Regions from separate parts of the Bacillus altitudinis genome, predicted to be linked through region 2. Evidence: predicted binding sites of a transcription regulator. Region 2 holds the regulator's gene; the other holds the start of a gene.
What was found. The regulator LexA, encoded in region 2, represses DNA repair genes until DNA is damaged. The targets are predictions, from matches to a motif close to CGAACATATGTTCG.

Region 1 (4,428 bases), 690 kb from region 2:
GACAGCCAGTTTTTCTTATACAAATAGGCAATCACTTCAAGCCATAGACGCGGCGCTTTTTTAGGGAAAAAAGGTTTTTGATAATAGGCGTATGCAGCTTTTAAATCATCCCATTGATGACATGTTTTCGTTTGCGTGAAGCGGGCGACGTCAATGACCCTGACGCGGCCATCCTTTGTTAAAATTAAATTCCGCAGATGAATATCAGAAGGATTTAAACCTTTCGCGCGTGCTTCTTCCAATGCATCATCTACTTGTTCAATCATTTGTTTTTTGATCGGAATTCCTTTTGTCAGGCATTCATAGAAAGTATAACCTTTAATATATTCCATTAAAATATACTGATCCCCAGACTCGTAAATCTCAGGATAATAGGAGGAGCCGGAAAGTTTTTCATAAATTGCAGCCTCTTTGCGGGCGATGTTTCGATAAGAAGGAAAAAAGACTTTTAACGCCATTTTTTTGCCGTCTTTTTTGTATGAAAATACATAGGCACTTCTTCCTTTGCCGCACAGCTCAAGCTCAGCCGGTTTAAAGACGAGCTTATTAAAACGCTTTTCTTCTTGATACTGAATCGATTCGGCTAATCTTTTGACATCTGACATTGACTTCACCTTCTTTGGTTTCAGTTTATGCGGCTGAAAAACGAATGATGAAAAAACCATGTAATTCGGTAGAGCAATGGATTGTATAAAACATAACATTTACGCACGAAGGATACAACGAAAGACTCTCAATATGTGTCAAGACATCGATTTGGTTAATGTTTAGCAAAATGGGTCAAACTACATATGTCATGCATCGATCTTATGTTCTAAAGAGGTGTAAATAGTGAAAGTGAAAATAAAGTATTTCGTTACAGGACTTATCATGACAAGTGTACTCTTTTTCGCTGTTGATATGGAAGCAGCAGAACACTTGCAAAAAGAGTCAAAAACCATCAACGTTCAGCTTGAAAAGGTCTATCTAGACGGTGATGTAAGTATTGAAAGACAGCGGGCATCATTAGAAGACAAAGACACATTTTGGGCCCAGTATAAGGGCTGGACATTGGTAGAACAGCGAGAGGATTTTGCCCTTTTTAGAAAGCAAATTGACGATATATCGCCTTTAAGTAAAGCAAATGGATATATCGGATTATCAGAAGACGGCGTGATTTCTACGTTTCATGGAAGGCCTGACGGGTGGGCGGAGCCTATTCATCTCTTTTTTCAAATTGATACGTCCCGCTTGGAAAGTCATGTAGAGCAACAGCTTGCACAAGGCATTCCGTTTCGAACAAAAGATGAATTTGAGCATGTGCTTGAAGTCATGAAACCTTACCGAAATGAACAATCGTTTTAATCGTATGACAGCTTGCTGGTGTGAAGACCGCAAGCTCTTTTTCATGGGTTGACGATGAAAAAAGGCTGAGCGAACGTATGTTAACTTTTATTACGGTTTTCTCTTCGATTTATGTTACAATGGAGAACAGTCAAAGAGGTGAAAACGGTGATAGAGTTTGTAAAAGGGACCATTGATTATGTGTGCCCGCAATATGTTGTCATTGAAAACGGCGGAGTGGGATATCAAGTCTATACCCCAAATCCGTTTATCTATCGAGTAACAAAACAAGAAACGATTTATACGTATCATTACATAAAGGAAGACGCTTTTTCGTTATATGGATTTCAAACACGAGAAGAAAAAGCGTTGTTCACAAAACTGTTAAATGTCACAGGGATTGGACCGAAGGGTGCGCTTGCGATTCTTGCTTCCGGTGACCCTGGCGCTGTCATTTCAGCGATCGAACGAGAGGATGAAGCTTTTCTCATTAAATTCCCGGGTGTTGGCAAAAAAACAGCACGTCAGATCATTCTAGATCTGAAAGGGAAGCTCGCAGATGTGGTGCCTGAAATGATAGGAAACTTATTTAACCACGAGGATCATATCCAGATTGAAACGCAGCAAAGCGCTTTAGATGAAGCGGTTGAAGCCTTAAGTGTCCTTGGGTATGGTGATCGTGAAATCAAAAAGGTTCTTCCTTTATTAAAAGAAGAGAAGAATCTTACAACCGATCAATATGTGAAAAAAGCTTTACAAAAAATGTTGAAATAGGGTGATGTCTCATGGATGAACGGCTCGTCTCAACTGAAGCAGACAACCATGAATCAGCCATTGAGCAAAGTCTGCGTCCACAGACGCTTAGTCAATATATTGGCCAGCAGAAAGTAAAGGATAATCTCAGCGTATTTATTGAAGCTGCACGAATGAGGCAGGAAACGCTGGATCACGTTCTTTTATATGGACCGCCGGGACTTGGGAAAACAACGCTTGCGTCGATCATTGCCAATGAAATGAATGTTCAGCTGCGTACAACGTCTGGACCAGCGATTGAACGCCCTGGCGACTTGGCGGCGATCTTAACATCTCTTGAACCTGGCGATGTTCTGTTTATTGATGAAATTCATCGCTTGCAACGTTCAATAGAGGAAGTGCTATATCCAGCGATGGAGGATTTTTGTCTAGATATCGTGATTGGAAAAGGAGATACAGCACGCTCTGTGCGGCTTGATTTACCGCCATTTACGCTTGTAGGTGCTACAACCCGTGTTGGGCTTTTAACAGCGCCGCTTCGTGATAGGTTTGGGGTTCATGCAAGATTGGAATACTATGAGCAAAGAGATTTGGCTCACATTGTAGCAAGAACAGCCGAGCTGTTTGAGATTGGGATCGACATTCGTTCAGCTGAAGAGATTGCAAGAAGATCTAGAGGTACACCGAGGGTCGCCAATCGTCTGCTCAGAAGAGTAAGAGATTTTGCGCAGGTGCTTGGAAATCATGCGATCACGCAAGACATTGCAGAAGATGCTCTTGAGCGTCTGCAAGTTGACAGACTCGGACTTGATCATATCGATCATAAACTGCTTTTAAGTATGATTGAAAAATTTAGAGGCGGTCCTGTTGGACTTGATACGATCTCAGCGACAATTGGAGAAGAATCACATACGATTGAAGATGTGTACGAACCGTATTTACTGCAAATTGGTTTTCTGCAAAGAACACCAAGAGGGCGGGTCGTCACAAGAGAAGCGTATGAACATTTTCATATGGAGGTTCCGATTCGTGACTGAATTCCCTAAAATGTTGATGATTTTAGGTGGTGTCCTTTTTGCCGCAGGTTTAGTGTTTCAATTGGTTGGGAAACTTCCAGGCGATATTTTCGTGAAAAAAGGGAACGTAACGTTCTTTTTTCCTGTGATTACATGCATTGTCATTAGCATCGTCCTAACCATTTTACTCAATGTCTTCGGACGGATGAAATAACGTTAACTAGTTAACTACAGAATAGGTGAAGGAAATGAAGTTAGAACTATTTGATTTTGATTTACCAGAAAGATTGATTGCACAAGTGCCGCTTGAAAAACGAGATGCATCAAGACTGATGGTCTTAAATAAACAAACAGGTGACATCACACATGATACATTCTCGCAAATCACAGATTACTTTCAAAAGGGTGATTGTCTCGTTTTAAACAATACACGTGTATTACCTGCACGTCTGTTTGGAACGAAAGAGGATACGGGTGCTAAAGTGGAGCTGCTTCTTTTGAAACAAGAAGAAGGAGACAAATGGGAAACGCTCGTGAAACCAGCAAAACGTGTGAAAAACGGAACAGTCATTACATTTGGTGATGGACGATTAAAAGCGGTATGTACAGAAGAACTGGAACATGGCGGAAGAAAAGTTGAGTTTCAGTATACAGGCATTTTTTATGAAGTACTTGAATCCTTAGGTGAAATGCCGCTGCCTCCGTACATTAAAGAGCAGCTTGACGATCGTGAGCGTTATCAAACCGTCTATTCCAAAGAAGTTGGTTCCGCTGCTGCGCCTACTGCCGGTCTTCACTTTACAAATGAACTGCTAGATGCTCTTAAAGCAAAAGGAGTGCATATTGCATTTATTACGCTCCATGTTGGGCTTGGTACATTTCGACCGGTCAGTGCTGAACGCATTGAAGAACATGAAATGCACGCAGAGTTTTACGAAATGAATGAAGAAACGGCAGAAGAGCTTAATCGAGTGCGCAAAGAAGGCGGGCGAATTATTTCAGTCGGAACAACTTCGACAAGAACGCTTGAAACCATTGCAAGTGCTTATGATGGTGAATTCAAAGCGTCAAGCGGATGGACGTCGATTTTTATTTATCCAGGCTATACATTTAAGGCAATTGATGGCATGATCACGAATTTCCACCTGCCAAAATCGTCTTTAATTATGCTTGTCAGTGCATTAGCTGGACGAGAACACGTCCTAAAAGCGTACAATGAGGCTGTAAAAGAGGAATATCGATTCTTCAGTTTTGGCGATGCCATGCTGATTCAATAACATTATACAACAAAGACAGGAGGGCTCATTTTTGTCGCAATTACCGATACGTTATGAGT
Region 2 (4,428 bases):
TCAGCAATATGTGAAAAATACCACCAATAAACTCGTTGCACAAAGAGACATGATTTATGAGCTGAGTTCCCCAGTCATTGTGTTAAAAAGTCATGTTGCCTTATTGCCTTTAGTTGGAGATATTGACACTGCGCGAGCAAAGATTATCTTAGAAAATACATTAAAACAGTGTTCGCAAAAAGGTGTTCAACATTTATGTATTGATTTATCAGGTGTCGTCATCATTGATACGATGGTAGCACATCAAATCTTTGATCTTGTCACGTCACTTCGGTTAATTGGGGTTGATACGACCATTTCAGGCATTAGACCAGAAATTGCTCAAACGGCTGTACAGCTTGGACTGCCTTTTAATGAATTTCAAACGGCTTCATCACTTGCTCACGCTTTAGATCGTATGACTGAATTTTCATCCATATAAAAACCAGGCCTAGTAAACGGCCTGGTTTTTATTTAGATCACAGCGTCAATTTTTGTTACTTTCCAATCCTTTTGTACTTTCTCGAAAGTGACAGTACGTTTTACTTTGCGTCCATCAAGTGTTGGGACTGTGAATTCGTATGTGCGGATTGTACTTTTCTTAGAGACGAGTTTAGGTGTTGCCTTATCCCAATTAAGCATATTGTCTCCGTCACCAACTGGCACAGCCATTTTACCTTTATGAACGATGAACTGATAGTCTTTTAAACCGTGAGTAATGGCATCTTTTGTGAACACTTGAGATAGATAGCTGTTTAGTTTTTTCTTTGTATCAAATGTTTTAGACAGGTAGTTGTAAGTCATATCTTTATAAGTAAATGATTTTAATTTGTAATCTGAATGCTCTTTAATGTTGTAGCCTGACATCGCACTCCAAAAGTGTTCTCTTGCATCAAGGGCAATATGTAACGCTTCTTTATTTGTCAAAGCGGCTGATTTTTTGGAAGCGGCCAGTGTTGTTGTTTGTAATGAGATCATAAGCATAATAGCGGTTAATAAAACAAATAATTTTTTCAAGGCGATTGCCTCCTTTTCTCAATGAAAACTTCTTATGTTACAAATGTTACAATAGTTACAGAGATATTACAAGTATTAAATCTAAATGTTTTTTATTTCTTTTCTTTCTACATATATAACGTTTGAGGGAGACAAAAAGTTTTCATTTTTTTATTTTTTTCTTCCTCATTAATATTTAACCGTTCTAAAGAAGAATAAAACGTCTTTTGGAAAGATTTCTATTTGTCTCTTCAACACTCTTTTTTTATGTATGACATATACTGTCGTGATGAATGTCTAAGAAAGTGGTGTTTAATATGTATAATCCATATGAAGGTACGTGGAATGGGTACTTGTACGATCGGCAGGTACAAAGCATGCCGGCGTTTCCTATTTCTCAAGTTGGAGGATTTCCCGGCTTGCCATTCGGAGGGACTGGGCAAGGGCAAGGAGCAGGAGGACAATCGGTCCCGCCAGCCCCGCCGCAGCATATCATCTCGCAATATCAACAAGCAGTTTCTCAGCCTCAAAGTATGCAGCCGCTCATTGCAGGGCAGAGTGTAGGCGGAAGCCAGCAAACGGTTCAATTTGCAGCTGGATGTAATAGAAGGTGGACCATTGTGTTCCTTAGAAACGGTCAAGTATTTCTCATGTATGTTCTTTCCTCGCAGCCTTTTGGCCGTACAACGGGTTTCATATGGCCGAACTTTACATTTGGCTCGTTCCCAAGCTCTAGTATTCTTGCATATTCTTGTTCATAAAAGAAAAAGCCGGCTCTCATCAAACGTTGATGAAATACCGGCTTTTTTTAATGAATATTTCTAAATACGCCAATCACTTTACCTAGTATACTCACATTCTGTAAAATAATCGGTTCCATTGATGGATTCTCGGGCTGTAATCTAAAGTGTGTATCTTCCTTATAAAAACGTTTCACTGTTGCTTCATCTTCTTCTGTCATAGCCACCACAATATCTCCATTGTTGGCAGTGCTTTGCTGACGCACAATGACGTAGTCTTTGTCCAAAATACCTGCATCGATCATACTTTCTCCCATAATTTCAAGCATAAATACTTGTTCATCTGGCGCTGCAAAAGTTTCTGGAAGTGGGAAATATTCTTCTACATTCTCAACAGCCGTGATAGGCAAGCCTGCTGTGACTTTTCCGATGACTGGAACATTCATTACAGCGCTCTTTGGAATATTCATTTCCTCTTCATCTAGTACTTCGATCGCTCTAGGTTTCGTTGGGTCTCTTCTAATTAAACCTTTCGTTTCTAGTCTAGCTAAATGTCCATGGACAGTTGAACTTGATGCTAGACCGACAGCTTCGCCAATTTCACGAACGGATGGGGGATAACCCTTGCTTTTTACTTCTTCTTTTATGAATTTCAGGATATCGAGTTGTCTTTTTGATAGCTTCGTCATCTTTTGCACCTCAAAACGTCAATTTTAAAGAAATTATAGCATGTTTTTCCTAACAGTACAAACATAGGTTCGAAAAAAACGTTTGACAGAAACGTTTGTTCGTATTTATAATGAGTGTCAGAAAGAACGAACACACATTCTATTAGGAGAGATGACATTATGAGGTTAAAGGAATCTATTATTTTTATTGGGCTATTCTCATTCATCGTTGGCATATTTCTCTCACTTATTGCAGTCACTAGCCATAATGATCCAAATCAATATGTTAAAATAGAGGTTCAATCAGGTGATACTCTTTGGGGATTAGCTGATCAAGTAAACGACAGTAAATCGATCGATAAAAATGCTTTTATTGACTGGGTAACTGAACACAATGATCTCGCTTCAACTGACATCCAGCCTGGAGACATCCTTGTCATTCCAGTTAAAAAAGAGCATCCAGTCGTATATCAACTTGCAACAGTACAGTAGAAAGGTCGATTGAAGACATGAATGCAATCATTTATGCGAGAGTAAGTACTGCCAAAGAAGAGCAAGAAACCTCGCTTAAAAGACAAGAAGAAGAACTGCTTGCTTTAGCTGCAGCGCACAAGATGAATGTAGTCAAAGTGATTAAAGAAAAAGCGAGTGGATACGATCTTGATCGTGACGGTGTTTTTGACATGCTGGCTACGCTGAAAGAGGAAGAAATCGATGCTGTTCTCATTCAAGATGAGACACGCCTTGGAAGAGGGCAGGCGAAAATCGCTCTTCTTCATTGTCTGTTTAAAGAGAAAGTCAAGGTGTACAGCGTATTTCATAGAGGAGAGCTTGAGCTTTCAGAAGCAGACGAAATGGTCATTGAAATTGTAGGCGTTGTAGAAGAGTATCAGCGGAAAATTCATAATTTGAAAATTAAGCGTGGGATGAAAAAAGCTGTTGAGCGAGGGTATCAACCCGAACTGAATTTAAAACACCAAGAACAGGCGCCTGGCCGCGAACGTATTGAAGTACCGATTTCTGAAATTGTTCGATTAAGAAAAAATAACATGACATTCGCTGAAATTGCAGTGACATTGCAGGCACTTGGTTTTGACATTTCAAAAGCAACCGTCCATAGAAGGTACCAAGAATATGAAAAAGGGCTTGCGACTTAAAGCGTGATTTGTTGTAAAAATGACTGATATTTAGTAGTATGTAGAGAAAATGTTTTAAAGGAGTTTGTCATGATTTCTAAAGAACAGCTTGCAAGAATCAATGAGCTTTCAAAAAAGTCGAAAGAGGCCGGTTTGTCGGACGCTGAGAAAACAGAACAAAAGCAATTAAGAGAGGAATATTTAAAGGCTTTTCGTTCTTCTATGAAAAATACACTTAAAACCGTGAAAATCGTCGATCCAGAAGGAAACGATGTCACACCAGAAAAATTAAAAAGAGAAAGAGACCAGAATCTTCATTAAAGGTCATCATTTCTTGATTTTTGAAAAGATGGGAGGAATATTCTCATCTTTTTTCATATTTGTATAAGTTTTTAGGTGATCGATAAACTAAATGTGACAAAATCCTTCTTTTTCGGCGTGAAATAGTTGTGAAAAAAGGACAGTAGATTTATGATAATGGTGTACACAAGATACGGAAGGGGATTTATATGGAAACGATTGAATTGAAATCTATTGCAACAATACGTACTCTCTCCATAGACGCAATTGAAAAAGCGAATTCCGGTCACCCTGGAATGCCGATGGGCGCTGCACCAATGGCGTACGCTTTATGGACGAATCACTTAAACGTAAGTCCGCAAAATCCAAATTGGTTTAACAGAGACCGTTTTGTGTTATCTGCGGGACATGGCTCTATGCTTTTATATAGCATGCTTCATTTAAGCGGATACAATCTGAGCATCGAAGATTTAAAACAATTCCGCCAATGGGGAAGCAAAACACCTGGACATCCTGAGTTTGGACATACTGAGGGCGTAGATGCGACAACAGGTCCTTTAGGACAAGGGATTGCGATGGCTGTAGGAATGGCACTTGCAGAAAGACATC

Region 1: ruvA (Holliday junction branch migration protein RuvA) is a predicted target of LexA. The motif match lies at 1,415-1,428, and genes of this name have one in related genera.

Annotation. Positions count from the first base shown of each region.
Region 1 covers NZ_CP009108.1:3,360,626-3,365,053, reverse strand. The annotation lists gene ID12_RS17015 (serine/threonine protein kinase) at 1-605, opposite strand, end outside; gene ID12_RS17010 (intercompartmental signaling factor BofC) at 832-1,344, shown strand; gene ruvA (Holliday junction branch migration protein RuvA) at 1,492-2,097, shown strand; gene ruvB (Holliday junction branch migration DNA helicase RuvB) at 2,109-3,113, shown strand; gene ID12_RS16995 (DUF2905 domain-containing protein) at 3,106-3,306, shown strand; gene queA (tRNA preQ1(34) S-adenosylmethionine ribosyltransferase-isomerase QueA) at 3,341-4,369, shown strand; gene tgt (tRNA guanosine(34) transglycosylase Tgt) at 4,401-4,428, shown strand, end outside.
Region 2 covers NZ_CP009108.1:2,673,465-2,677,892, forward strand. The annotation lists gene ID12_RS13400 (STAS domain-containing protein) at 1-421, shown strand, start outside; gene ID12_RS13405 (IseA DL-endopeptidase inhibitor family protein) at 454-996, opposite strand; gene ID12_RS13410 (hypothetical protein) at 1,293-1,736, shown strand; gene lexA (transcriptional repressor LexA) at 1,784-2,404, opposite strand; gene yneA (cell division suppressor protein YneA) at 2,564-2,875, shown strand; gene ID12_RS13425 (YneB family resolvase-like protein) at 2,893-3,540, shown strand; gene ID12_RS13430 (DUF896 domain-containing protein) at 3,610-3,840, shown strand; gene tkt (transketolase) at 4,029-4,428, shown strand, end outside.